DNA from 4 places in the Streptomyces sp. NPDC048290 genome. Region 4 is predicted to be linked to each of the others. Evidence: riboswitches for the same ligand, from Rfam matches in the RefSeq annotation. Region 4 holds a riboswitch; each other region holds the start of a gene.
The links. Region 4 has a riboswitch for cobalamin ahead of AB0D49_RS28135 (DUF4430 domain-containing protein). Riboswitches for the same ligand answer to the same signal wherever they lie in the genome.
Positions count from the first base shown of each region.

Region 1: linked by a shared signal. The riboswitch ahead of metE (5-methyltetrahydropteroyltriglutamate--homocysteine S-methyltransferase) and the one ahead of AB0D49_RS28135 (DUF4430 domain-containing protein) in region 4 are both predicted to bind cobalamin.
Region 2: linked by a shared signal. The riboswitch ahead of AB0D49_RS31165 (cobalamin biosynthesis protein) and the one ahead of AB0D49_RS28135 (DUF4430 domain-containing protein) in region 4 are both predicted to bind cobalamin.
Region 3: linked by a shared signal. The riboswitch ahead of AB0D49_RS32725 (acyl-CoA dehydrogenase family protein) and the one ahead of AB0D49_RS28135 (DUF4430 domain-containing protein) in region 4 are both predicted to bind cobalamin.

Region 1 is NZ_JBEZLM010000001.1:11,953-19,045, forward strand. It holds gene AB0D49_RS00065 (cytochrome P450) at 1-933, opposite strand, end outside; gene AB0D49_RS00070 (NAD(P)H-binding protein) at 1,325-2,173, opposite strand; gene AB0D49_RS00075 (type III polyketide synthase) at 2,828-4,015, shown strand; gene AB0D49_RS00080 (cupin domain-containing protein) at 4,065-4,631, shown strand; cobalamin riboswitch at 4,736-4,924, shown strand; gene metE (5-methyltetrahydropteroyltriglutamate--homocysteine S-methyltransferase) at 5,107-7,093, shown strand, end outside.
Region 2 is NZ_JBEZLM010000022.1:93,612-100,704, forward strand. It holds gene AB0D49_RS31160 (cobyric acid synthase) at 1-1,296, opposite strand, end outside; partial or broken gene AB0D49_RS31165 (cobalamin biosynthesis protein) at 1,584-2,486, opposite strand; cobalamin riboswitch at 2,592-2,753, opposite strand; gene AB0D49_RS31170 (hypothetical protein) at 2,920-3,141, opposite strand; gene AB0D49_RS31175 (inorganic phosphate transporter) at 3,191-4,510, opposite strand; gene AB0D49_RS31180 (lysozyme) at 4,775-5,416, opposite strand; gene AB0D49_RS31185 (class II aldolase/adducin family protein) at 5,831-6,604, shown strand; gene AB0D49_RS31190 (alpha/beta fold hydrolase) at 6,658-7,093, shown strand, end outside.
Region 3 is NZ_JBEZLM010000024.1:144,660-151,752, forward strand. It holds gene AB0D49_RS32705 (hypothetical protein) at 1-344, opposite strand, end outside; gene AB0D49_RS32710 (trypsin-like peptidase domain-containing protein) at 337-1,260, opposite strand; gene AB0D49_RS32715 (hypothetical protein) at 1,603-4,125, shown strand; gene AB0D49_RS32720 (cobalamin-binding protein) at 4,181-5,098, opposite strand; cobalamin riboswitch at 5,145-5,331, shown strand; partial or broken gene AB0D49_RS32725 (acyl-CoA dehydrogenase family protein) at 5,524-5,712, shown strand; gene AB0D49_RS32730 (enoyl-CoA hydratase/isomerase family protein) at 5,709-6,773, shown strand; partial or broken gene AB0D49_RS32735 (NAD(P)-binding domain-containing protein) at 6,770-6,862, shown strand; partial or broken gene AB0D49_RS32740 (3-hydroxyisobutyrate dehydrogenase) at 6,908-7,057, shown strand.
Region 4 is NZ_JBEZLM010000018.1:161,248-168,340, forward strand. It holds gene AB0D49_RS28130 (hypothetical protein) at 100-1,527, shown strand; gene AB0D49_RS28135 (DUF4430 domain-containing protein) at 1,578-2,078, opposite strand; cobalamin riboswitch at 2,177-2,296, opposite strand; gene AB0D49_RS28140 (ABC transporter permease) at 2,582-3,811, opposite strand; gene AB0D49_RS28145 (ABC transporter ATP-binding protein) at 3,808-4,506, opposite strand; gene AB0D49_RS28150 (peptidoglycan-binding domain-containing protein) at 4,503-5,567, opposite strand; gene AB0D49_RS28155 (hypothetical protein) at 5,568-6,206, opposite strand; gene AB0D49_RS28160 (response regulator transcription factor) at 6,341-7,024, shown strand; gene AB0D49_RS28165 (ATP-binding protein) at 7,021-7,093, shown strand, end outside.

The sequences.
Region 1 (7,093 bases), on a different contig from region 4:
CTCGCCGCGGCGGATGGTCCGGCCGTCGGGCAGCGGTATGTCGCGGACGGCGAAGCGCAGCGGCAGCAGGCGCAGGGCCGGGGTGAGCCGCAGGGTCTCCTCGACGACGTCGGGCCAGTCCGCGCCGCCGTCGCGGACCCGGTCCAGGGCGCCGGGCTGGCTGAGCAGGGCGACGATGGCCTCGTCGATGACGTTGACGGTGGTCTCGTAGCCCGCGCTGATCATCAGGATGAGGGTGTCGCGCAGCTCCAGGTCGGTGAAGCGGCTGCCGGTCTCCTCGTCGTGGGTCGAGATCAGCAGCGAGGTCATGTCCGGTCCGGGCGCGGCGCGCTTGGCGGCGACGATCCGGTCGGCGAGGGCGAAGAGCCGCTCGTTGTTGGCGGCGGACTGCTCCTGGGTGAGGGTGGTGTCGAAGATGCCGTCGACGACCTGGCGGAACAGCCGGCTCTCGTCGTCGGGGACGCCGAGGAGATGGCTGATCACGGCGATGGGCACCGGGTAGGCGAGCCGTTCGCGCAGATCGACGGGGCCGTCACCGGCGGTCCTGGCGAGGTCGTCGATCAGCTCGGTGACGATCCCGGTGACGACGGGGGCGAGGTCCGCTATCCGGCGGGCGCTGAACGCGGGCGCGATCATACGGCGCAGCCTGCGGTGGTCGCCGCCGTACGCGGTGAACATGTTCTTGACGGCTATCCACAGGGCGAGGGGCCAGGTGGCGACGGTCCGTTCGTAGTCCGGCATGTGCGCCCGGCCGTCCTTGGAGATGTCCGGGCTGGTGAGCAGTTGCTTGAGCAGGGCGGGGTCGGAGACCGACCAGGCCGTCACGCCGAGGATGTCGACGGGGGTGGCCGCGCCGCCGGTGCGCAGGGTGCGGTACTCGGTCTGCCAGTCGGTGCCGTGGGGGTCCAGGACGAGGGGAGGACGCTCGGACATGGGGGGCTCCTGGGTCGCTGGCCGGCCTGCGGGGGCCGGCGTGTCGGACGGACCGGAAACGACTGAGAAGGACTCTTCCCAAGGGCCCATCGGCGCAATGGCCGCCCGCGCCACGCACGCCCGTTCGGACCGAAACCGCACCCCTACGGGCGGCTCCCGCGCGGTCCGACCACGCGGCGGCCGTACGGCTCCCGCCCCGCCCGGGGCGCGCTTACCGACAGGTCAGGACGGGTGCCCGACGGGGTGTCCGCCGGTGCGCGCGGCGCTTTTGGCCGTCCGGCGCGGGTGCGGCGGGCGCGGGGCCGGGCGCCGGGGGACGGCGTGAAGCGGGCGCTCCGCACCGGGGCCCGCGCCGCGCGGTCGGTCCCCCGTGCGCCGGGGTGGGCCCGGATCAGCCGCCGAACGCGGCGGCGTGCTCACGCACCCAGTCGGCGAAGGCACGGGCCGGGCGGCCGGTGAGCCGCCGCACGGTGGGCAGGACGGTCCGCCCGGCCTCGGGCGGGTCGGTGCGCATGGCGAGGAAGAAGCCGATGTCGCTGTCCCCGAAGCCCTGGCCGCGCCAGCGGGCGACCATCTCGTCCTCGCTCAGCGCCACGAACCGGATGTCCCGGCCGAGCACTTCGGCGAGCACGGCGGTGCGTTCGGGCGCGGTCAGCGCCTCGGGCCCGGTCAGCCAGTACTCGGCGCCGTCATGGCTCTCCCGGTCGGTGAGCACGGCCGCGGCGACATCGGCGATGTCGGCCTCGTGCACCAGGGAGCTGGGCATCCCGGGGAAGCCGTCGCGGACCACGCCCTCGCTGCGGACCGACGGCGCCCACTCCAGGGTGTTGGACATGAACTCCACCGGCGCCAGCGCGGTGACCTCCAGCGGGCTCGCGGCGAGCGCCTCGTCGAGCGGGGTCTTCTCGGCGCCGCCCTTGAGCACGGTCACCCGGCGCACCCCGGCGGCGACGGCCGCGGCGACGATGCCGGGGGCGTTGTCGAGGGGGGCGTAGCCGTCGCCGAAGCTGATCAGATGGGCGGCGCCGACCCCGGCGAAGGCGGCGGGGAGGGTGGCGGTGACACCGAGGTTCCCGGCGGCCACCTCGACGCCCGGGGGCAGCTCGGCGGTCGCGGGGTCCCGGGTCAGGGCCCGTACCGGGTGCCCGGTGGCGAGCAGCCGGGCGACGAGATGGCGGCCCACGGTGCCGGTGGCGCCGGTGACGAGAACGGTCTTGGAGTGGGTCATGGAGTGGGTCATGGAGTGGCTCCTTGGTCGACTGCCCGCCACGCTAGAAACCCTTGCGGTCAGCTCCGGTCCGCGATCCCCCGAAGGCCCCACCTCACGCCCGCCCCCGCCACCGCGGGCCGTGCCGCCCGCCACGCCACGGGACCGTGTGCCGCCGGTCCGCCCCCACACCCCGCCTCGCGCCCACATCCCGCCGCCCCGTCACGGACCCCGCCACCTGCCGTGCCGCCTCACCGTCCTGCCGCTCCACCACCGCCCGCGGGCCGCGCCGCCAGCCACGCCACGCCACGGGACCGTGTGCCGCCGGTCCGCCCCCACACCCCGCCCCGCCCCCACATCCCGCCGCCCCGTCACGGACCCCGCCACCTGCCGTGCCGCCTCACCAGCGACCACGCGCCCCACCCCGTCACCCGCCCGCGCCCCCTCCGCCCGCCCCTCGCCGCCCCATCCCGCCCCACCGCCGTCCGCCCGCCGGGGCGGAGCGTGTGCCCCGGCGTGCGCCCCGGTCCGGGGCGGGGTTCCGCGCCCCTTCCCCGCCGCCCGCACTCCCATCTCACGCTATCGGGTGCGTTTAGTGTGCTTGTCGCATGTTCCTTGGACATGCCGGGCAAGCACCGGTCTGCCGAGACGGATCTCATACGCGGATCATCTCTGAAGGGGGAAACCATGCCTGTTCTGTGCCGCCCCGCGGTCGCCGTACCCGAGTACACGATCACCCATGAACAGACCCTGGGTCTGGCCCGTTCGCTGTACGCCGGGCACGAGCAACTACCGCTCGCGCTCCGGCTGATCGGCAACACCGGGGTGCGCAAGCGCCATATCGTGCAGCCGCTCGACCGTACGCTCCGGCACCCGGGATTAGAGGCACGCAACGCCACGTACGAGGCGGAGGCCAAGGCGCGGGTGCCGGACGTCGTGGAGCGGGCCCTGAAGAACGCCGGGCTCGGAGCGCGGGACATCGACGTCATCATCTATGTGTCGTGCACGGGCTTCATGATGCCGTCGCTGACCGCCTGGATGATCAACACGCTGGGGTTCCGGTACGACTGCCGGCAGATCCCCATCGCCCAGCTCGGCTGTGCGGCGGGCGGCGCGGCCATCAACCGGGCGCACGACTTCTGCATGGCCCACCCGGGCTCCAACGCCCTCATCGTGGCCTGCGAGTTCTGCTCGCTGTGCTACCAGCCGACCGATCTGACGGTGGGCAACATGCTCTCCAACGGCCTGTTCGGCGACGCGGTGGCCGCCGCCGTGGTGCGCGGCATGGGCGGCACCGGCATCGAGCTGGAGGCCAACGGCTCCTATCTGGTGCCGGACAGCGAGGACTGGATCGCCTACCGGGTGCGGCCCACCGGCTTCCACTTCATGCTGGACCGCCGGGTGCCCGGCACCATGGAGCAGCTCGCCCCGGCGCTGTCCTCGCTGGCCGCCCAGTACCGGCGGGACGCCAGCGCGCAGAGCTTCTATCTGATCCACGCGGGCGGGCCGCGCATCCTGGACGACCTCAGCCACTATCTCGGGGTGCCGTCGGAGATGTTCCGCTTCAGCCGGGCCACGCTCGCCGAGTACGGGAACATCGCGAGCGCGGTCGTCCTGGACGCGCTGCGCCGGCTGTTCGAGGAGGGCGGCTGCGCGCCGGGGGCGTCGGGGATGATCGCCGGGTTCGGGCCGGGCATCACCGCCGAGATCTCCCTCGGCCGATGGACCACCGACAGCCCGGAACCCGCGGCCGAGCAGGGCGCCGGTTCCGGCGTGCGGGCCGATCCGGCGGGCGCCGCCCCGGTACGGGTCCCCGCGCAGGCCCCGGCGCCCGCGACCGACACGGCGGCGGTCTCCACGGAGGGCCCCGTATGACGGCGGCCGATCCGGACCCGACCGTCCGCCGCCGTCCGCCGCGTACCCGGTGACCGCGGGCGCGTCCGCCGGGCCGCTGATCGTGCCGCCCGGCCGGGGGCGGACCGTGGCGGTCGCCGCCCAGCGGGTCACGTTCAAGGTGACCGGCGAGCACTCCCGCGTGGCGTCCACCTTCGAGGTCGTCGTCCCGCCCGGCTTCGATGTGGGCGCCCACACCCACACGCACAGCGAGGAGCTGTTCTACGTCATCGAGGGCGAGTTGGAGGTGCTCGCGTTCGAGCCGCTGGTGCGGACCCCGGACCACTGGCGGGAGTGGGAGTCCGCCGCCGGTGAGCGGGCCGTACGGGCGGGCCCCGGCACGCTGCTGTTCGTACCGCCGGGCTGTCCGCACGCGTTCGCCAACACCGGCCCGGACCCCGCCCGGGTGCTGTTCCAGGCGGCCCCGCCCCCGGCGCACGAGCGGTACTTCGAGGAACTCCTCGCCCTGCTGGACGGCGCGGGCGAGGACGGAGGAGAGATCGATCACGCGGCGATCGCCGCGCTGCGGCTGCGCTACGACGTCCAGCAGCTCACCCCGCTGCGCTACGCACCGCCCGCCGCCCCGGCACCCCGCTGAGCACGGCGGTCACGCTCCCGTGCCGTGTCCGCTCCCCCGGACACGGCACGGGTGGGACGTCATGTACGCGATGGCGCGGTAGCGGTTAGGGTGGCCGGTGCAGCTGGTTCGTCCCGTCCGCCAGGCGGGATGTCGTAAGAGGGAACCCGGTGGGAATCCGGGACTGCCCCGCAGCGGTGAGTGGGAACGACCGCCGTCATACGCACTGGGTCCGGGAGAACGGGCCTGGGAAGCGACGGCCAGTAGGTGTCCTGACGTCGTCAGGACGGGCCCGCGAGTCCGAAGACCTGCCACTGCCCGTGCGCGGACCTCCGTGCGCGGACATTCCGGTGACCTCGTGGGCGGGTCGGCGTACAGAGCCAGGCCAAGGACCGTGCCATGCCGCGCGCGGACCGGGACCGCCCGGCCTCGTCACCCTTCGCGTCCGCGTCCCGTCGCCGGGATCTCAGGGATTCATCTCGCGAAGGAGATCTCCGTGACCAGCAAGTCCGCAGCCGCGGCAGCACGGGCCACCGTGTACGGCTACCCCCGTCAGGGACAGCACCGGGAACTGAAGAAGGCGATCGAGGGCTACTGGAAGGGCCGCGTCACCGCCGACGCGCTGCGCGCCACCGCCGCCGAACTGCGCTCCGCCAACTGGCGCCGGCTCACCGAGGCGGGCATCGCCGAGGTCCCCACCGGTGACTTCTCGTACTACGACCATGTGCTGGACACGAGTGTGATGGTCGGCGCGATCCCCGCCCGGCACCGGGAGGCGGTGGCCGCCGACGCGCTGGACGGCTACTTCGCGATGGCGCGCGGCACGCAGGACGTGGCGCCGCTGGAGATGACGAAGTGGTTCGACACGAACTACCACTACCTGGTGCCCGAGCTGGGCCCGGACACCGTCTTCGCCGCCGACTCCGCCATGCAGGTCGCCGAACTGGCCGAGGCGCTGGCGCTGGGGCTGACCGCCCGTCCGGTGCTGGTCGGCCCGGTCACGTATCTGCTGCTGGCCAAGCCCGCGCCGGGCGTGGCCGCCGACTTCGATCCGCTGACCCTGCTGGACCGGCTGCTGCCGGTGTACGCGGAGGTGCTCGCCGATCTGCGGGCGGCCGGTGCCGAGTGGGTCCAGCTGGACGAGCCCGCCCTGGTCCAGGACCGCACCCCGGCCGAGCTGAACGCCGCCGCTCGCGCCTACCGTGACCTCGGTGCCCTCACCGACCGGCCGAAGCTGCTGGTGGCCTCGTACTTCGACCGGCTCGGGGACGCGCTGCCGGTGCTCGCGAAGGCGCCCGTGGAGGGGCTCGCGCTGGACTTCACGGAGTCCGCCGCCGCCAACCTGGACGCGCTCGCCGCGGTCGGCGGGCTGCCCGGCAAGCGGCTGGTGGCCGGTGTCGTCAACGGCCGCAACATCTGGGTCAACGACCTCAGCCGGTCCCTGTCCACCCTGGGCACCCTGCTGGGGCTCGCCGACCGGGTCGACGTGGCCGCGTCCTGCTCGCTGCTCCATGTGCCGCTGGACACCGCCCCGGAGCGGGACATCGAACCGCAGGTCAGGCGCTGGCTGGCGTTCGCCCGGCAGAAGACCGCGGAGATCGTCACGCTGGCCAAGGGGCTCGCCGGGGGCACCGACGCCATCGCCGCCCAACTGGCCGCCAACCGGGCCGACCTGGCGTCCCGCGCGGGCTCGCCGATCACCCGCGACCCGGCGGTGCGGGCCCGTGCCGCCGCCGTCACGGACGCCGACGCCCGCCGCTCCCAGCCGTACGCCGAGCGGACCGCGGCGCAGCGCGCCCACCTCGGGCTGCCGCTGCTGCCGACCACCACCATCGGCTCCTTCCCGCAGACCGACGCGCTGCGCACGGCCCGCGCCGATCTGCGGGCCGGGCGGATCGACACCGCCGGGTACGAGGACCGCATCAAGAGCGAGATCCGGGACGTGCTGACGTTCCAGGAGAAGGCCGGTCTCGATGTCCTGGTGCACGGCGAGCCCGAGCGCAACGACATGGTCCAGTACTTCGCCGAGCAGCTCACCGGCTATCTCGCCACCCAGCACGGCTGGGTCCAGTCGTACGGCACCCGGTACGTCCGGCCGCCGATCCTGGCCGGGGACATCTCCCGCCCGGAGCCGATGACCGTGCGCTGGACGACATACGCGCAGTCGCTCACCGACCGGCCGGTCAAGGGCATGTTGACCGGGCCGGTGACCATGCTGGCCTGGTCGTTCGTCCGGGACGACCAGCCGCTCGGGGACACCGCACGGCAGGTGGCGCTCGCCCTGCGCGACGAGGTGGCCGACCTGGAGGCGGCCGGTACCTCGGTCATCCAGGTGGACGAGCCCGCGCTGCGCGAGACGCTGCCGCTGCGCGCCGCCGACCACGCCGCCTATCTGGCGTGGGCGACGGAGGCGTTCCGGCTGTCCACCGCCGGGGTGCGGCCGGACACGCAGATCCATACGCACATGTGCTACGCCGAGTTCG
Region 2 (7,093 bases), on a different contig from region 4:
CCGCCGGAAGGCGTCCGACTCCAGCGAGCCGTGCCAGTGGGTGCCCCAGGTCTGGCCGACCCGGCACCCGTCGAGAAACGGTGTGCCACCGGTGACCTCGGCGACCCCGTGATGAATCTCGTACCCCTCGACCCGCTCCCCGAGGGCTTCCCCCACGGGCCGGGCGAGCGTCTTGCCGGCCGCGAACCGCACCCGCACCGGCAGCAGCCCGAGCCCGTCGACCGACCCGGCCCGGCTCTCCACGTCGTCCTGGATGTGCTCCCCGAGCAACTGGAACCCCCCGCAGATCCCGAGCACCGGCAGCCCGCCCGCCGCCCGCCGCAGCAACGCCTCGGAGAACCCCCGCTCCCGCAGCCACGCCAGCGCCCGGACCGTCCCCCGCGTGCCGGGTACGACGACCAGATCGGCGTCGGCGATCTCCTCGGGCCGGTCCACGAACCGCACCACCACACCAGGTTCGGCGGCGAGCGCGTCGGCGTCGGTGAAGTTGGACATCAGCGGGACGGCACAGACGGCGACCCGCAGCACGTCCGCCCCCGCGGGCTCCCCGGCCACCGCCCCGCGTGCCGCCGCGCTGAGCCCGTCCTCCTCGTCGATGCCGAGCCCGTGCCGGAACGGCAGCACCCCGTACGACGGCCGCCCGGTGAGGCCCTTGAGCATGTCGAGGCCGGGCGCGAGCAGCGACACGTCCCCGCGGAACTTGTTCACCAGGAACCCGGCGACCAGCGCCTGGTCCTCCGGCGACAGCAGCGCGACCGTCCCGAAGAACGAGGCGAACACCCCGCCCCGGTCGATGTCCCCGACCACCAGCACGGGGAGCCGGGCGTTGCGGGCGATCCCCATGTTCACGATGTCGGTCCGGCGCAGATTGATCTCGGCGGGACTCCCGGCGCCCTCGCACACCACGACGTCATGGGTCCGCCGCAGCCCGTCGAGACACTCCAGGACCGTGCCCAGCAGGCGTTCCTGGCGTCCGCCGTGGTAGCCGCGCGCGCTCAGCTCGCCCACCGGCCGCCCCATCAGCACGACCTGGCTGCTGCGCTCCCCGCCCGGCTTCAGCAGCACCGGGTTCATCGCCGCCGTCGGTTCGATCCGGCACGCCTGCGCCTGCATGGCCTGCGCCCGCCCGATCTCCGCGCCCTCGCGGGTCACGAACGAGTTCAGCGACATGTTCTGCGCCTTGAAGGGCGCGACCTTGACGCCCCGCCGCACCAGCCACCGGCAGATCCCGGCGGTGACGACGCTCTTGCCCGCGTCGGAGGTGGTACCGGCGACGAGGATGCCGCGGCCGGTCATCGGACGGATTCTGTTCGGGTGGGCTCGAACCGAGCGGGTTCTGTTCGGGTGGGCTCGAACCGAGCGGGTTCTGTTCGGGTGGACTTGAACCGAGCGGGTTCTGTTCGGGTGGACTTGAACCGAGCGGATTCTGTTCGAGTGGGCTCGAACCGAGCGGGATCGGTTCGGATGCGCTCGAACCGAGCGGGATCTGTTCGGATGAGGTCGAGTCGGGCGGGCTCCGTCCGCACGGGTGTGCCGCCCCGCGACCCCCCGGCGTACGCCGCCCACCCCAGCGCCCCCGCCACGCCCGCCCCCAGCGCCAGCCACTGCACCCGGCGGGAGAGCCGTACCGCCCGCTCGATGTCGGCGACCGTCACGGCCCGCCCCGTCCCGTTCAGCACCGGCCGCCGTTCGACCCGTCCCGCGTACGACAGGGTCCCCCCGAGCCGGACGCCCAGCGCCCCGGCGAAGGCCGCCTCCACGACCCCGGCGTTGGGACTCGGATGCTTCCCGGCGTCCGCCCGCCATGCCCGCCACGCCCCCCGGGGATCACCCCCGGCGACCACGGCGAGCGCCGCCGTCAGCCGTGCCCCCGGCCACCCCGCCACGTCGTCCAGCCGCGCCGCCGCCCACCCGAACCGCCGGTAGCGCGCGGAGCGGTGACCCACCATCGCGTCCAGCGTGTTCACCGCCCGGAACCCCAGCAGCCCCGGCACACCACCGACGGTCCCCCACACCAGCGCCCCCACCACCGCGTCGGAGGTGTTCTCCGCGACCGACTCGACGACCGCCCGCGCGATCCCGTCACCGTCCAGCGTCTGGGGATCGCGCCCGCACAGCCGCGGCAGCAGCGCCCGCGCCCCGGCCAGGTCCCCGGCCGTCAGTGCCCGCCCGACCGCCCGCGCCTCCCGGCCGAGCGAGGTGCCGCCGACCACGGCCCAGGTCGCCGCGCCGGTCAGCGCGACGGAGGCGGCGGCGGAGCACCGTACGGTACGGGCCGCCGCCGTGCCCAGCGCCATGGCGCCGCCCACGCACACGGCGGTGTGCAGGGCGCCCCAGCCCCGGTGGTCGCGCCACAGCAGTCGTTCCACGGCGCCCGCGGCCCGGCCGAACCCGGCGACCGGATGCCCGCGGCGCGGATCGCCGAGGAGCAGATCACCGAGGAGCCCGGCGGCGGCGCCGTACGCGAAGTCGCGTCCGGCGGCCACGGCTCAGCCGGCCGTCGGGACGGTCGACGGGATCGTGGTTCCGGTGGCGCGCCTCGATCGGCAGCCGTGCATGGCGACCTGTCCTCACTCAGGGTGTCCGCGCCCTGGTTCGACGTAAGCGGCGGTGAGAGTTCCTGGCTCCCGGGGTTCTCCCCCGGTGACAGTGGCGGGACCGCGCCGGATTCGCACCGGCTTCCTCTCGTGTCGCCGTTGTTGGCCCCGGAAGTCCACCACGGGCCTGGAGAAACCGTCAACCAGCCATTGACCAGCGGCGGAAGAGCGTGCCACGCCCCTGGGGACCCGTCCGCACACACCACGGAGGGCGGGTACGGACCCAGATACGTCAGGGTCCTTACCCGCCCTCCGTACCGCGCGCGGGGCGCGTGCGAGGCACATGTGAGGCGCGTACGGCTGTACGGCCGTGGCGCCGCTGTCAGGCGACGATCAGATAGATCCCGTACGCCACGGCCCCGAGGCACGCCGCGAAGCAGGCGTAGGCGCCGGTGACCGCGAGCGCCGCGCTCCCGCCGGTCTCGGCCGCGCGCTCATGGCGCGACAGCCCCGAGATGGCGAGGGTGAACAGGCCGACGAGGGCCACGGTGACCACGAGACTGACTCCGAAGACGGAGCCGAGGGCCGCCCAGTCGATTTCCATGCTGCTGAGTCCTTTGAATCCTTGGTGGGGTCGGGGGAGGGGCGCGGGGTCAGACCGTGGCCTTGGGCGCGGCCGGATCGGGACCGGTGCCCGGGACGGGCGTGGCCGCGGCGGTCGCCTGCGCCGGGACGGTGGCCGCGGCCCCTTCGGCGGCGACGGTCGGCGGCGGTGTCACGGCGGCGACGGCGGCGGTGACCACACCGGGCGCCTCGTCGGGCGCCACGCCCGGACCGGTGCCGTCGGTGCTCCCGGCGCCGGTGTCGCCGTCGGTGTCGTTGACGTTGGTGTGGTCGACGATCTCGCGCCGGGACAGCTTCCAGATCCAGGCGCTGGAGCCGACCAGGAAGATGGCCACCAGGGCGGTGCCCCAGGCCCCGGCGCGGCACACCCACTCGGCGAGCGCGCCCACCACGGCGGCGGCGGGCAGGGTCAGCCCCCAGGCGACGAACATCCGGGTGGCGGTCGACCAGCGGACCACGCCGCCCTTGCGGCCGAGGCCCGCGCCCATCACCGCGCCGGACACGGAGTGCGTGGTGGAGAGCGAGAAGCCGAGGTGGGAGGAGGCCAGGATGACCGTGGCGGCGCTGGTCTGGGCGGCGAAGCCCTGCTGCGGCTGGAGGTCGGTCAGGCCCTTGCCCATGGTGCGGATGATCCGCCAGCCGCCCAGGTAGGTGCCGAGCGCGATGGCCACACCGGCGGAGACGATGACCCAGGTGGGAGGGTCCGAGTCGGGGGCGAGCGCGCCACCGGCGACCAGGGCGAGGGTGATGATGCCCATGGTCTTCTGGGCGTCGTTGGTGCCGTGCGCCAGCGAGACCAGACCGGCGGAGGCGATCTGCCCGGCGCGGTAGCCCTTGGCGGAGGACTTGCTCCCGGCGGACTTCTTGCCGAGGGAGTAGGTGAGCCGGGTCGCGAACATCGCCGCGAGGCCGGCCACCAGCGGGGCGGCGATCGCCGGGATCAGCACCTTGGTGATCAGCACATCGCCGTGCACGGCGCCCATACCGGCGGACGCCACGGTCGCACCGATCAGACCGCCCATCAGGGCGTGCGAGGAGGACGAGGGCAGACCCACCAGCCAGGTCAGCAGATTCCACAGGATCGCGCCGACCAACGCGGCGAAGATGACCTCTGGCTGGATACCGGACTCGTCGACGAGCCCTTTCGAGATGGTGTTCGCGACCTCCACGGAGAGGAAGGCGCCCACAAGATTCAGTACGGCGGACATCGCCACCGCGATCTTGGGTTTCATCGCACCGGTCGAGATGGTGGTGGCCATCGCGTTGGCGGTGTCGTGGAAACCGTTCGTGAAATCGAACGCAAGTGCGGTGATCACCACAATCGCGAGGATCAGCGAGAAGTTTTCCATTTACCCAAGCATTCGTTCGAGGTCATCGGCCGGATGAACGTAGGTAACCCAGATGAACGAATGGTGAACTGAGGGGGGCATCAGGGTGTATGTGACGGGGAGTCGGCATTCCACTTCGCTCCGCGGGCCCGCACCGCACCCCACCAGGCCCTCTACGGGACTCCCGCCCCACGCCTCCCGGCCCCGCAGGGGACCCCTACCGGGCCCGTGCGCGGGCCGAGTTGGGCTCGCGTCGGGCTCGTGCTGCCGGGGCGGGCGCCCGCGTCACTCGTCCCTGGCGAACCCCCGCAGCCCGTCCTCCGGACCGTCGAAGAGATTCTGGTCACCCGGCAGCTTCCCGTGGTCCGCGTACTGCCAGAACGTCCACCGCGCCCACCCCGCGGGCAGCTCCCCGGCGCTTCGCGCCCCGTACCGGGCCACCCACAGCGGATGGTCGTCCGCGAACGCGGTACTGCGCTTCGTGCAGGCGTTCCACCATCGCGCCGTGGTGTAGATCACCGGCCGCCGCCCCGTGAGCCGCCGCACCTCGTCGCTGAACGCCCAGATCCAGCCGGTCATCCGCGCCGCGCTCATCCCGTAGCACCGGCGTTTCGCACCGTACGGATCGCCCTCCAGATCCAGCGCGGGCGGCAGCGTCCACCCGTCCGCCCGCCAGTCCCCGCCGTTGCGCACGAAGTACCGGGCCTGCGCAGCGCCCGAGGACCGGTCCGGCAGCGCGAAGTGATACGCCCCGCGCACCAGCCCGGCCCCCCGCGCACCGTCGTACTGCCGCCCGAAATAGGGATTGCGGTACGACACCGACTCGGTCGCCTTCACATACACGAACCGCGCCCCCTTGGCCCGCGCCGAACGCCAGTCCACGTCCTTCTGATACGAGGAGACGTCGTGCCCCTTGGCCCCCTTCATCCCGCCCGCCCCGTTCGCGGCGACGGCCGGAAACTGCCCCCAGGTCACCCCCGCGAACGCCAGCACACCGGCCGCGACGACCACGGCGCGCGCCCGGCGCCGGGGACTGGGGCGGTCTCCCGCCCGGGTGACTTCCACCGGGGCCCGGCGGGGGAGGGGCGGAGCGTGATCGAAGGCGGTCCGAGTCATGGCCATGTTTCTCCCGGAGAACAGTGACGAACTGCGATCTGACGAGCGACGATCTGACGAGCGGCGATCTGACGAACGACGATCTGCGGACAAATCGCCCCGACAATAGGTCAAGATCATCGATCTCCGGACGATCTCCGGCCAAACCCCTTCGAACGACGGACCACCCGCCTCGCCCGAACTTGCCGCGTCCCATGCCCCGACCCCGGCTGCGAGGATCACCCCATGCCCGAGCAGCGACCCGACCACCGACCCCCCGACCACCGACCCCCCGACCACCGACCTCCCGGCCCCGCGGCGACCCCTGATCCGCCCCCCTCCGCCCCCTCCGACCCGGCCGTCCCGGCCGTCCCGGCGGACCTCGCCACCGCCTGGCGGGACCTCGTGGACACCGCCCGCCGCACCGTGACCGACGGCCTCGTGGTCGGCACCTCCGGCAATGTCTCCGTCCGGGTCGGCGACACCGTCCTGGTCACCCCGACCGGAGTGCCCTACGACCGGCTCGGCCCCGGCGACCTCACCGCCGTCGACCTCACCGGCCGCCGCACCCACGGCACCCTCGCCCCGACCAGCGAACTCCCCCTGCACCTCGCCGTCTACCACGGCACCGACGCCCGCGCGATCGTCCACACCCACGCCGTGCACGCCACGGCCGTCTCCACGCTCGTCCCGGAACTCCCCGCCGTCCACTACATGACCGCCGCCCTCGGCGGCCCCGTCCGCGTGGCCCCCTACGCCACCTACGGCACCGACGAACTGGCCGAGAACGCCCTCCACGCCCTCACCGGCCGCTCCGCCTGTCTCCTCCAGAACCACGGCACCCTCACCCACGGCACCACCCTCGCCCAGGCGTACGACCGCACCGCCCAACTGGAGTGGATGTGCCGCCTGTGGCTCACCGCCTCCGCCGTCCCCGGCCTGACCCCCAGCCTGCTGTCCCCCCGGCAGCTCACCGAGGCCGCCGCCCGACTGCGCGGCTACGGCCAGCCCCCCGGCTGACGCCCCCGCCCGCTCCACTGGCCGGGATCGGCACGGCCCAGGACACTGGACCCGTGGGCACTGTCAGAGCGACGGCCGCGGCCGTCACCGTGGCACTGGCGGCCGGGGCCGCGAGTGTCGCCGCCGGACGACTCGCCAGCGACGCCGCGCTGAAGGCGCCGCCCGGCCGCCCCCTGCCGACCGAACCCCGGCTCACCGTGCACGGCACCGCGGCCGGCCAGATCACCCTCACCCGGCACCTGGCCTCCCTGCGCCCCGGCACCTACGGACTCGCGGGCGACGGCACCCACGCGGTCGTCGGCCCCGTCCTCACCGCCGCCGCCCCCACCCCCGACACCGTCGTACGCCGCCTCGAACGCGTCACCCACGGCACCCTGACCCCCGGCGACCACATCTGGCTCACCCCCAACCTGTACGTCGGCGACCCCCGCACCGCCCTCGGCCTCGACCACACCGACGCCGACGTCCCCGGCGAACTCGGCCCCCTCC
Region 3 (7,093 bases), on a different contig from region 4:
CGCTCCAGTTCGTGCAGCGCGGAGCCGTCGACGACGGGTGGCACCACGGGGTGGGCGAGGGCGGCGGCGTGCCGGGACGGCAGATCGTGGTCGGCCAGATGCTGGACGGCCTCGGTGAGCCGCCGCCAGCCGTTCGGGACGGTGCCGAAGGCGCGCACCATCGCCACGACGTGGATCTTCTTGTCGTCGAACTCCGGTATGGACAGCCGCAGCCGGAGCCGGTCCAGGGCGTCCAGCACACAGAGCCGGCGGACCTCCAGGTCGTCCAGGACCCGCACCTGCATCAGGGCGTCCGCGAGCTGGTCCGTGGTGTGCGGGTCGGGCGGCGGAACGGTGTCAGCCATCGTCACCCAGCCGATCCGGCCAGGTCCTGCGCGCCTCGGCCACGAAGTCGTCCACCGCGGTGGTGCTCCCTTCCATCCACTGCACGGCCTCCACGAGCGTCCCCGGCCCGTCCGCGAAGTCCCCGCACCGCCGCACGATCTCAAAGAGCTGCATCCGCGCCGACCCGCGCCGCCCGACGCCCCCGGCGATGGCCACCGGCAGCATCCCGAGCAACTGCGCCCCGGCGTCCTCGCGCACCGAGTCCATCGCGAGCAGCCGGTCCACGAGCCCCCACAGCACCCGCGGCGGGAGAACCCGCGCCCCCTCCGCGGGCCCGCGGACCTCGAAGGCGGTCCCGTCCAGCACGTCCAGCGGAATCATCCAGGAGACCCGCCCCGCGCGCCCGCCCGGCACCAGCACGGTGGCGAGCACCCCCACGACCGCCTCGCGCCCGACATCGAACACCCCCGCACCGCTGAACCCCCGCTCCACCGCGGCACCGGCCAGGTCGACGCCGTCGATCTGCCGCCAGCCGGGGTGGGTGCCACCGGCGCCCACCACTTCTCCCCTGGCCCACAAGCCTTCGGGTACCCCCGCTGGATGCCCGAACACCCGTACCCGCGCCCCGGTTCCGTCCCCGCACCGCGCGAGCGGCGCGGCCCGCACACCGTCCGGCGGGGCCTCCTCCAGCCGCAGCACGGCGAGATCCCCGACGGGCGGCGACCGCAGCCACCCCCCGTCGACCACCCGCGCCGCCACCACCTGCCCCGCCCCGACCCCCGGAAAATCAACCCGCACCACTCCGCCCGGCGTCCCACCGCTGTACGACGGGCCGAGCCCCAGCGCGGTCTCCACCACATGCGCGCAGGTGAGCGCCGTACGCCCGGTCAGCATCACGGCCGCCCCGGCGACCCCCGTCCCCCGCTGATCACGCACCCGCACCCGCCAGGCACCCGGACCCTCCGCTACGGAGGTACCGACCTCCCGCAACCCCACCCGTGTCCCCCTCGTCCGCCCCCTGCGGATGTCAACAGGGTAAGGCGAAGGGGGTCGGTTGGGTACGGGCGAGAGGGGGCGGGGGTGGGGGGCGGGGACGGCCGCCTCGCGCAGTGCCGCGCACCCGGTGGCGATGCGGCGATTACCGGCCATCGGCGCTGCCGGAGGCGATACGGAAACCGACCCGGGCCGATTCCCCGAACACCCCTTACAGTAAGTCGATCATCGCCTGTCAGGCAGGTGCCGGGCGGGATTCCAGGGGTCGAGCCGAGGGGGGTACGCATGTCCGTGTCGCGGGTGGGCCGGGGGCGAAGACACGCCATGGTGGGGCTGTGCGGGGCGGCGTTGACCGCCTCCATGCTGCTGGCGCCGGCGGCGACGGCCACCGAGCCGGTCCCGCCCGTGGGCGAGGTGGTGCAGCGCGGTGGCCAGAGCGCGAGCCTCGGGGGCGGGGGGCGCGTCCAGTTGATCGACGGCCGGGACGTACTGGTGACGTCGGGAACCGGGACCGCGGGACGCTACTCGTTCGCCGCCGTGGACGGCGCGGTGACTGTTCGGCAGACCGGCGAGTCCGGGCCCGCCCGCACCGCGACCGTGGGGCTTCCGGCCGACTCCCGGACCACGGCCACGCGCGCTGCCAACGCGGCGACGTACCCGGTCAAGCTGACCATCACCAACGCGTCCGTCGACTGGAAGACCCTCCACCTCTGGGACCGCCGCACCTGGACGGCGGTCCGGGTCGACCACCACACGGACGGGCCCTCGGCCACGGTGAAGCTGCCGCCGGGCGACTACTTCGCGGTCATGATGCACAGCGCGTGGGAGCGGCCCGACTATCTGCTCAGCCGCGCCTTCTCGGTCGGTTCGGCCGGCAAGACGGTCACCTTCGACGAGCGCGCGGCCAAGGAGACCGCGATCCGTGTCGACGACACCACCGCCACCCGGGAGAGCATGTCCGCGTGGATCAGAGTCCCGGGCGGCGACACGGCTGGCTCCGTCGGCTCCGGTGACCGCAAGGTGTACGCGACCCCGTTCTCGGTGAGCGGCGTCTCCCTGCGGGTGCACGAGGTGCTCGTCAAGAAGGGTTCCTCGGACAGTGTGCCGAGCCCGTACGTCTACGACCTCACCCACAGCTTCGACAACACCGTCCCCGCCTCCCCCGTGAAGACGGTCCGTACCGCGGCCCTCGCCAAGACCGTCACGAAGATCGGCGCCCCGGGCATACGGACGACGGCCTCGCTGCTCAACTCCCCGGACTTCCCCGAGGGCGGCGCGTACCTCGGAGCCCCGGTGTCCGCCGGCGGCTCGGTCACCGAGTACGCCCTCCCGAACCGCACCCAGAGGCGGTCGCTGAGCTACGGCAAGGACGGTCTGACCCTCAGTCTCCCCAACCGCCGACCGGCGGCCGGCACCAGCGCGGGCGAGACCCTGGGCACGGCCCCGTTCCAGCCGACGACCCCGGCCCACCCCGGCTCCTACCGGATGGCCAGCGACCGGATCACGCTGCACGAGTCGGGTGCCTTCGACGACGCGTCCGGCAACCCCGGGATCGAGCGCCGCGCCTCCTACGCGTACAAGCTCACCTCGGCCGCCGGTGTCACCTACGCGGAGGCCGCCGGTCTCGACGCGTACGACTATGTCAATTCGTCCGTCCTGCCCTGGTCGCTGACGACGTACACCCTCGACCAGACCGTCGAGCGCCGGGTGCCGTCCGCCCGGCTGTCCCCGTCCGTGCACAGCCGGTGGACGTTCCGCTCGGCGCAGACCAGGGGCCAGGACCTGCCGCTGATCGACACCAGGCTGAGCGTTCCGGGGCTGGACGCGTACGGACGCGCGGCGGCCGGTCCGGTGCGGGTCCTGGCGAGCGCGACCACCCGCGACACGGACCCGGCGGAGGCGAACACCAGGGTCACCGGACTCGCCCACTCGACGGACGACGGCCGGACCTGGACCGAGTCACCGGTCGCCGCAGACGGTTCGGCCACGGTCCATGTCCCCGCCGGGGCCTCGTTCGTCACGCTGCGGGTGACCGCCGCCGACGACCAGGGCGGCAGTCTGACCCGCACGATCACCCGGGCGTTCGCCGGTCCGGCACCGGACGGCGACGAGGTGGTGGGCTCGACCCGTATCTCGAACGTCACTGTCAACGCGAACAAGCCGGTGCGGCTGTCCCACGAGCATCTCCAGAGCTTCAACGCCACGTTCACGGCCACCGACCCGTCGGGGATCGCGAGCGGGGACCTGTATCTCTACCGGGGTTCGTACGCCAGCCCCGTCGCCGTTCTGCACGGCGCGTTCGCGGCGACCTGCACCAAGGTGAACGCGACCACGTCGAGGTGCACGACTCCGTTCGCCTACCTCTATCCGCGCGGACAGCTAGGCCGCAACTCCTTCGCCGGCACCTGGAAGGCGGCCGTCTGGGCGCGCTCCGCCGACGGCAGGAGCCATGCCGATCTGCACTCCGCCAAGTCCGTGTCCGTGCTGCGGGACGCCATGCTGAACGCCAACGCGGGTCCCGAGCCGGTGGCCAAGGGCAAGACGCTGACCGTCACCGGCTTGCTGGAACACGCGGACTGGGAGATGCGCGGCGGCTATCCCGGCTACGCCGGCCAGAAGGTGAAGCTCCAGTTCCGGAAGAAGGGGGCGTCCGCCTACACCACGGTGAAGACGGTCACCACCGACCGCTCCGGAAAGCTGAGGACCACGGTGAAGGCGGCGACGGACGGCTACTGGCGCTACTCCTTCGCCGGTTCCTCCACCACGGCGACCGCGACCGCGCCCGGCGACTACGTGGACGTCCGCTGACCGAGGTCCGCCCGGGGGGCTGAGGCCGGGTGTCCGGTCCCCCGCGACGGTGCCGTCAGGCGGGCAGCAGGCGGGCCTCGGCCGTCGTCACCGGAGCCCCCGCCCGTACCCCCCTCAGCACCCACGCCAGTACCTCCGCCCCCCGGACCACCCGTGGGCCGGGGCGGTTGTAGTACGCCGGGCCGTCCAGGACCCAGACGCGGTTCTCGCGGACCGCGGGGAGGTCCTGCCAGCCGGGGAGGGTGGTGAGGAGGTGGGTCTCGCGCAGGGTGCGGTCGGGGGGGAAGCCGCAGGGGAGGAGCAGGAGGACGTCCGGGGCGGCGGCGCGGAGGGCCTCCCAGGTGGTCGGGGTGGTGTGGTCGCCGGGGGAGGCGAGCAGGGGTGTGCCGCCCGCCGCCGTGATCTGGTCCGGGACCCAGTGGCCGGCCGGCCAGAGGGGGTCGAGCCATTCGATCGCGGCGACCCGGGGACGGGGGCCCCGTGCGGTCGCCGCGCGGACCCGGGACAGACGGGCCGTCAGGTCCGCCCGGCGGCGCTCCGCGCGGTCCCGTACGCCGAGCAGGTCGCCGACCGTGACCAGGCAGTCCAGGACGTCGTCCAGGGTCCGGGGTTCGAGGCTCAGGACGCGGGTGTCGGCGTTCAGGGCGCGGACCGCCGTGCCGACCCGTTCGTAGGAGACCGCGCAGACCGCGCACAGGTCCTGGGTCAGGACCACGTCGGGGCGGGCCGCCGCCAGGGCCTCGGTGTCCAGGGTGTAGAGGGAGGAGCCGGAGTGTGCCGCGCCGCCGACCGCGTCGGAGATCTCCCGGCTGGACAGGCGGTCCTGGTCCAGGTCAGCGCCGGTCACCACGGGGACCTGTGCCACCTCCTGGGGCGGCCAGTCGCATTCGTGCGTACGGCCGACCAGGCGGGAGGCCAGGCCCAGTTCCGCGACGATGTCGGTGGCCGCGGGGAGCAGGGAGGCGATGCGCATGGCGGGAGCCTAGGGGGCGGCTCGCTGGATTTAGTAGGACGTCCAACTATATAGTCGGGGGCATGGCCCGCGGTGCGGGGAAGCCGGTGTGACTCCGGCCCGGTCCCGCCACTGTGACCGGGGAGTCCACCGTCGGGCGACACGCCACTGACGAGAGGGCAGAGTCGTCGGGAAGGTGGGCGGCGCGCGCTGATCCGGGAGTCAGGATACCGGCCGGGGGTTTCGTTCCGTGTGGTCCACGAGGATGGAGCAGACACGCATGGCACCGGTGTGCACCCCGCCCCACCAGTGACTTCGCAGTCCTGGCCGTGATCGCCTCACCGCTCTCTGACGGTCTCCAGCCCTTCCCGGACCCCTCGACCCGGAACGCCGCTGATCCCATCCGAGGAGAGCAGACGACCCATGCGCCCATCGCCCCGTACCTGCGGTTCGCCACCGACACCGGGTACACGGTCGCCGACCGGGCGCTCCCACCGCACGGCGGTTACGGCTACCTCAGCGAGTACGGCATCGAGAAGATCGTGCGCGACCCGCGGGTCCAGCAGATCCTGGAAGGAACCGACGAGATCATGCGAGTCATCGTGGCCCGCGGACTGACGGAGGCGTTCGGATGAGCGGGGTCCAGTTCCACGTCCGGGGGCGGGCCGCCCATGTCGTCCTGGACCGGCCCGAGGCGCTCAACGCGCTCAGCCACGCCATGGTCCGGGACATCGACCGGGCCCTCACCGACTGGGCGGCCGACCCCGCCGTCGAGACCGTCGTGCTCACCGGCGCCGGGGAGCGCGGGCTGTGCGCCGGGGGCGACATCCGCGCCATCCACGCCGACGCCCGGGACGGCGACGGCACCGCCACGGCCGCGTTCTGGTACGACGAGTACCACCTCAACGCCCGGATCGCCCGCTATCCCAAGCCGTACGTCGCCGTCATGGACGGCATCGTCATGGGCGGCGGGGTCGGGCTCTCCGGGCACGGCAGCGTCCGGATCGTCACCGAGCGCTCCCGGGTCGCGATGCCCGAGACCGGCATCGGCTTCGTGCCCGACGTCGGCGGCACCCACCTCCTCGGGCTCGCCCCCGGCGAACTCGGCACCCACCTCGCCCTGACCGGCGCCGCGATCGGCGCCGGGGACGCCCTGCTCACCGGCCTCGCCGACCACTACGTCCCCGCCGCGACCCTGCCCGCCCTCCTCGCCGACCTCGGCGACCTGCCCGTCCGGGACGCCCTCGCCCGCCATGCGCAGCCGCCGCCCGCCGGGGAACTCGCCGCCCACCGGGCCTGGATCGACGCCTGCTACAGCGCCCCCGACGTGGAGGAGATCGTGGAACGCCTCTTCGCGCACGGCGACCCCGCCGCCAAGGAGACCGCCGAGACCCTGCTCACCAGGTCGCCCACCGCGCTCAAGGTCACCCTCGCCGCGCTGCGCCGCGCCCGGCGGCTCGGCTCCCTGGAGCAGGTCCTCGACCAGGAGTACCGCGTCTCGCTCGCCGCGCTCACCGCCCCCGACCTGGTCGAGGGCATCCGCGCCCAGGTCGTCGACAAGGACCGCGCCCCACGCTGGTCCCCGGCGACCCTGGCCGAGGTCACGGACACCGAGGTGGCCCGCCACTTCCAGCCCCTCGGCGCCCGCGAACTGGGCCTCGCCGCGTCCGGCGGCACCGAGGAGGCGGCCTGGTGAGCGCCCGTACGGTCGCCTTCGTCGGGCCGGGGCACATGGGCGCCCCGATGGCCGCCAGCCTCGCCACCGCCGGACACCGGGTGCGCGGCTACGACCTGGCCGTGACGCCGGGTCCCGGTCTGGAGGCCGCCGCGTCCGCCCCGGCGGCCCATGCGGGCGGTGTCGACACCCAACTCGATCTCAGAGCAGCCGAGTTGTATGCCATGTATGCCGAACAGACGGGCGTGGGTGAGGACTTCTCCGGGATCGTCCGCGCGATCCGGGACCGGAGCGGTAGCAGGTGACCGTCAGCCGGTTCGCCGTGGGTAAACGTTCGGTAT
Region 4 (7,093 bases):
CCCTTTTCCGGCAGCCCGTTCACGCGTCCAGGACGGCGGCCCCCGCCTCGGCCGTCCGGCCGCGGCGAGGCCGGCGTCCCCTGATCCCTGGAGCACGCCATGGCCCCGCGCCTCGCTCACCGCCGTACCGCACTGCGCCGGCTCACCCTCACCTCCGCCGCCGCCCTCGGCGCCTTCGCCCTCACCACCCTGCCCGCCGCCGCGACCGCCACCCCCGCCCAGATCGCCACCTCCAAGACCAACGGGGTCGCCTACCTCGACAGCCTCCAGGCGGCCGACGGCTCCTACGCCGGGTCGGGGCTGTCCAACGAGTGGGCGTTCAGCGCGTTCGCCGCGGCCGGTACCGCCGCCGTGGACGTCGTACCGGGCACCGACACCAGCAAGAACGCCAGAACCGTCTACCGCAATCTGCTGGCCACCAGCGGCTGGCCGTCCGCCTCCCCGGTCGTCACCGACTACGAGCGCGGCACCCTCAACGCGTACGCCGCCGGGATCGACCCGGCCCGCGTCTCGGCCTCCCGCAACCTGATCGCCGACATCTACCGCTACTGGCAGACCGCCGAACCCGGCTACTTCGGCCCGTCGGCCAACTTCAACGGCACGGTGTTCGCCGCGCTCGCCCTGAACGGCGCCCGCACCCAGGCCGGGCAGATCCGCGTCCCCCAGTCCCTGCGGGACGCCATGGTCACCCGTATCCGGGCCAACCAGCACAACGACGGCGGCTGGAACTTCAGCAAGGCCGAGGGCAACCCGACCCAGCTCGCCGCCGCCAGCGACATCGACATGACCGGCGCCGCGATGGCCGCGCTGTGCGTGTCCGGCGTCCCCAACACCGACCCCGACATCACCCAGGCCAAGGCGTTCCTGAAGAGCAAGCTGGTGTCGAACAGCGGGGCCTTCCTCGCCATGTTCGGGGCGAACACCGACTCCAACGGCTGGGCGGTGTCCGGCCTTAACGCCTGCGGCATCAACCCGCAGACCGGTGACTTCCTCACGCCGATGGGCAAGACACCGGTGGACTTCCTGATCGCCCAGCAGTTCAACCCGGGCGGCGGCTTCAAGTACCTGCCCAGCGACACCGCCCCGTCCGCCTATGCCTCCATCGACGGGCTGCGCGCGGTCGCGGGCGGCGGCTTCACCTCCGCCCCGCCGCTGCCGACGACGGTGGGCGCCCCGCAGTGGGTGGGTCAGTCCACCTTCACCTCCGGCACCGCCACCAAGCTGGCGCTGACGGTCGACGACGGCAGCGGCACCCTCAAGGTCTGCTCGGTCGCGATCACCCCGACCGGTACGACCACCACCCTCGGCGCGGTCCTGGACGCCGCGGCCTCCGCCGCGACCCCGGCGGGCTGTGTCACCTCGGTCACCCCGGCCTCCGGCACCGGCACGGTCACCGCGCTCAACGGCAAGGCCAACAGCGGCTCCAGCACCTGGAAGGTCAGCACCGACGGAGCGGCGTTCACCGCGGCGACCCGGGGCGCCACGGTGAACGTGGGCGACACCCTCGCCCTGCGCTGGGGCGTCTGAGAGGCGCGGGCCGGGGACGCGGTGACGTCCCCGGCCCGCACCGCCGCGCTCTAGAACGTGGTCCAGGTGAAGGCGACCTTGTCCCCCGCGTTCAGCTTGAACTGGCAGCCGCCCACCGGGGTCGGGGTGCCGTTGACGGAGATGTTCCAGTAGGCGACCCCGCCGCCGGTGACGTCCTTGATGGACTCCACGAAGAAGTCCTCGAACGACGGGTACCAGGTGCCGTCCCACGTGAAGTGGTGCTTGCGGGCCGCGTCGTCGAGCGCCGCGGTCGGCGTGGGCACGGCGCTCGGGTGGGCGCCGCCGTTGGTGCCGTCGCATCTGTGGGTACCGCCGGTGGCGGTGGTCACCTCATGCCCCTTGGTCTTGACCTTCCCCTTGAACAGCAGCCCGTCCGGGCCCTGCACGGTCAGGGACACCTTGACCGGGGCGTTGGTGTTGGTGGCGGTGCCCGCGTGGGCGACGGCCGGGGCCGAGGAGAGGGCGAGCCCGAGGGCGGACGCGGCGACGAGGGTCCGGTAGGACCGGGAGACGGTGGATGTGCGGCGCATGGCTGTGCCTTCCTGGTGCGGCGGACCGCCCGCGCGACGGAAGGCACCGGCCACGACGGGTCGGCGCTCCCGGCTTCACGCTGCGGACCATGACAGTGGAAGCGGTATGTCACGCACGCCGGGTGTTCCGACTCACGGCCGCCGTGGGGCCGTTCACGGTTGCAGGCCAGCGCCGGACTTCCACCGGCTTCCCCCGCACGTGCGCCTCTTCGGTTGTGGCGCCCGGCCGCTGGGGACCGGACCCGGTGATGCTACCGGCGCGGGACGGCCGCGGTCAGGGGAACTCCGGGACGGCGGTCGGGAGGACGGGCGGGGGAGGGGGGACCGGGGCGGGGAGGGCGGACCCCGCCGGGGGGAGGGGGACCCTGATATCGCCAGCCCTGACACCACCGCCCCGCCGAAGCCGAGCCGAAGCCGCTGCCGATACCGCGCCTCCGCCGAAGCCGCCGCCCCCGCCGAGAGCGCCCCGCCGAAGCCGCCGCCCCGACCGCCCGCCCCGCCGCTCACGTCCCGTTCAGTGCCACCGTCGGATGCAGCCGTGACGCCCGCACCGCCGGATACAGGCCCGCGAGTGCCCCGATGCACAGCGTCGCGGCGAGCCCGCCCACCGGCGCCCACACCGGCACCACCGGCCGCCAGCCCTGCGCCAGCGCGAACCCCCAGGTGGCGGCCGTGCCCAGCACCGCGCCCGCCGCCCCGCCCAGCGCCGACAGCAGCAGCGACTCCATCAGGAACTGCACCCGCACCGCGCCCCGGGTGGCACCGAGCGCCCGGCGCAGCCCGATCTCCTGACGCCGCTCCAGCACCGAGATCACCATCGTGTTGGCGATCCCGACCCCGCCGACCAGCAGCGCCACCGCGCCGAGCCCCAGCATCAGCGCCGTCAGCCCCCGGTCCGTGGCCGCCTTCGCGGCGAGCGCGTCCGACGGCCGGGACACCTTGATGTACCCCTCCGCCCCCGGGCTCACCGTGCGCGCCAGCACCGCCCGCACCTCGTCGACCGTGGCGTCCGGCGACCGCTCGAACACCATCGAGGGCCGCCCGTCGAACCCGAAGTACCGCTCCGCCGCCGGGAACCCGACCAGCGCCACCCGGTCCAGGTTCGGCACCAGCTCCACCGGCTCCAGGATGCCGACGACCACCATCTGCTCGTCGTCCATCACGATCGTCTCGCCCGGCGCGGTCACCCCGAGCCGTTCGGCGGCCAGCGCGCCGAGCACCGTCACCGGCAGCCGCTCACTGGCCCGGTCCAGCCAGACGCCCCGCGCCACCTCCGCGTTCAGCGCGGTCAGCAGATCGGTGCGGGCCGCCTGCGCGGTCACCCCCGCCGTCCGCTCCTCGGGCACCACGGCGCTGCGCCGGATACGGGCGTCCACCTGACCGGTCGCGGTGGCGTGCTCGACCGGACCGATCCGCTCCACCATCGCCACCGCCGACTTCGGCAGCCGCACCTCCCGCGCCCCCGTGTCCGGGATGACCTCCGCGGTCAGCAGATTGGTGCCGAGCCGGTCCAGGCGGGCCATCAGATCCGCCTTGCTGGACTGCGACAGCCCCACCACCGCGACCATCGTGGCGATCCCCAGCGCGATGCCCAGCGCCGACAGCACCACCCGGGTCCGCCGGGACCGCAGCCCCACCGCGCCCAGCCGCAGCACATCGGCCGGGAGCAGCCGGGACGGCACGGGCGGGCGCGGTCGCCCGGTGAGCGGCCGGGTCCGCCGCACGCTCCTCACCGGACCTCCCCGCGCGAGTCGGCGACGATCTCCCCGTCCCTGACCTGGACACGGCGGGGCAGCGACCGGGCGATCCCCGGATCATGCGTGATCACACAGACCGTGGTCCCGGCCGTGTTCAGCTCCCGCAGCAGCCGCATCACGGTCTGCCCGGACGCGCTGTCCAGCGCCCCCGTCGGCTCGTCCGCCAGCAGCAGTTCCGGCTCCCCGACCAGCGCCCGCGCGATGGCCACCCGCTGGCGCTCACCGCCCGACAACTCGGCGGGCCGATGCCCGAGCCGGTGCCCGAGACCGACCCGCTCCAGCGCGGCACGGGCCCGCGTCCGCCGCTCCCGGCGCGGCACGCCCGCGTACAGCAGCCCGTCCGCCACGTTGTCGACGGCGCCGACGCCCGCCACGAGATGGAAGTGCTGGAAGACGAACCCGATGTGCCGGGCGCGCAGCGCCGACAACTGGGCGTCGCCCAGCGCGCCGACCTCGTGCCCGGCGACCCGGACCGTGCCCGACGTGGGCCGGTCCAGGGTGCCGATCACCTGGAGCAGCGTGGACTTGCCGGAGCCCGACGGTCCCACGATGGCGAGGAGTTCACCGTCCCCGACGGTCAGGCTCACCCCGCGCAGGGCGTGCACCCCGCCCGGGTACGCCTTCGTCACCTCGGACAGCTCCACCACGGGAGCCGGGACGGACGCCGTCATGAGCGGGCCACCCCGACCTTCGTGCCCGCCGCGATCCCGGCACCGCTCACCTCGATCAGCCCGTCCGCCGTCATGCCGGCGGTCACCCGCACCATCCTCGATGTGCTCCCCTCCACCACCTGGAGGCCGTAGCCGCCGTTGGTGCCGCGCAGCGCCACGATCGCCTCCACCGGCACCACCAGCACATCCTCCCGGCGCTCACTGACGAACCGGACACTCGCGCTCACCCCGGTGTCCTCGCCCCGGGCCGCCGCCGCCCCGCCGTCGAGGACGATCTCCACGGTGATGACGTCCTGCCCCACCGGCTCCGCCCCGTCCTCCGGGCGGGCCGTCCCGCCGACCTTCCCGGCCGCCTTCTTCCCGCTGGGCAGGGTCACCTCCACCCGGGTGCCGGGCGCGGCGAGCGCCCCGTCCGCCTGGTCCAGCTCCGCCCGCACCACCGGCCGGGTCGACGCCACGGTCAGGACGGCCGCATCCGGGCCGACCTGGTCGGCGAGCGCCGCGTCCGCGCGCACCACGGTGACCTCCTCCGGCTGGAACACCACGTCCCCCCGGCCCACCCGGCCGCTCGGCGTCCGGTTCAGATCCTCCTGCCAGCGCTTCACCGCCGCCGCGGTGGCCGCGTCGTAGCGCGGATCGACGTACAGGCCCGCGCCATAGCCGAGCGCGACGAGATTGCGCTCCAGTTGCAGCACATCGCTGCCCCGGTCACCCGGCTTCATCTCGCGGAACGCCGGGACTGGACCGTAGAGCAGGGTCACCGGCTTGTCGTCCAGCTCGTACAGGGCCTGTCCCTGGCGGACGGTGGCGCCCTCCTCGGCGGCCACCGTCACCGTCCCCTCGACCGGTGCCTTCACCGGGCGGCGCTGCGCGAAGTCGATCCGCCCGTCCACCGTCTTCGCCTGCTCCAGATCGGTCCGGGCGACCGCGACCGTGTCCGGCGGCAGCGCGCTCGCCGCGCCCCCGCCGTCGTCGCCGCGCCCGCCGTAGGCGACCGCGCCCGCGACGGTCGCGGCGACGGCCACCGCCGCACCGCCGATCAACAGAACCTTGCGTGCCATCTACTGCATCCCGTCCAGACCTTCGAGCAGCTTGTCCTTGCAGGCCCGGCGGGCCTCCTTGTACGCCGGTGAGTCCTGGTCGAACGCCGGGTCGGCGGGGTTGGGGTCGCCGCCGGGCATGACCCCGCCGCCGGACATGGTGGGGTTGGTGAACCGGGACACCCCGTTGTCCCGCATGCACTTGGCGTGCGCCAGCATCGACTCGAAGTCCCGCTGCGGATCGCGCGGCGGCTCCAGGGCCATCGCCGCGGACAGCTCGGGGAAGCACACGGCGTCCTTGCCGCCCTTGTACTCCTCGCCCCCGCCGTTCGGGTCGACGACCTCGTCGATCTTCGCCCAGTCGAGATAGCCGCTCAGCCGGGGATCGGGGAAGTCTTCCACCCCGCCCTTGGTGCGCATGCACTCGACGTAGGTCATCTGCGCGTCGTAGAACGCGCCCTTGCCGGTGTCGGCCGAGCCCGCGGGCGCCGAGGGGTCCGGCGCTGCGGGCGCCGACTCCCCGGCGACCGAGGCGACCGGCTCGTCCGCCGCGCTATCGCCGCCCCCGCCGCACGCGGCGAGCAGGACGAGCAACGGCACCGCGCACGCCCCGGCGAACCGGCGCCGGGAACGGGCGGAGAAGGTGTGGTGACTGATCATGCCGACCACCGTCGGCCCCGCACATGGTGACCCGTCCATCGCCGCATGATGAACACGTAACAAAGCGCCGCCGTCGCCCCCCGGCCCCCCACCACCGCTCTGAGCAGCGCAAACCGTCACGCATAATCGACGCCATGCCCCATGTGCTGCTGATCGAGGATGACGTCTCCGTGCGCGACGGCATGGAACTGGTGCTGCGCCGCCACGGCTACGAGGTCCGTACCGCCGCCACCGGCGAGGCCGGTCTCGCGCTGCTCGCCGACCCCACCACCGTGGAGATCGCCGTGCTCGATCTGATGCTCCCCGGCATCGACGGCTTCGAGGTGTGCCGCAGACTGCGGGCCGCCGGTTCCACCGTCCCGGTCATCATGCTCACCGCCCGCGGCGACGACACCGACATCGTGCGCGGCCTGGAGGCGGGCGCCGACGACTATGTCGTCAAACCCGTCACCGCGCCCGTCCTGGAGGCCCGGATCCGCGCCGCCCTGCGCCGCGCCGAACCCACCCGGGACGCACCGGGCGAGCAGCACGCCGGACTCGTCATCGACCGCGCCGGGCTCACCGTCACCAAGCGCGGCACCTCGCTCGCCCTGCCCCCGACCGAACTGCGGGTCCTGCTGGAGATGTCCGCCGCCCCCGGCCGGGTCTTCACCCGCGAACAGCTCCTGCGCTCGGTCTGGGACCACGGCTTCCTCGGCGACTCCCGCCTCGTCGACGCGGCGGTCGGCAGACTCCGCGCCAAGATCGAGGACATACCCGCCAAGCCCCGCTACATCCAGACCGTGCGGGGCTTCGGCTACCGGTTCGGACCGGTGTGAGGCGCCGCGAGAGGGCCGGGACGCGGCGCGGCGGCCTGGGCGGGCTGCGCGTGCGGCTCGTGGTGGTGT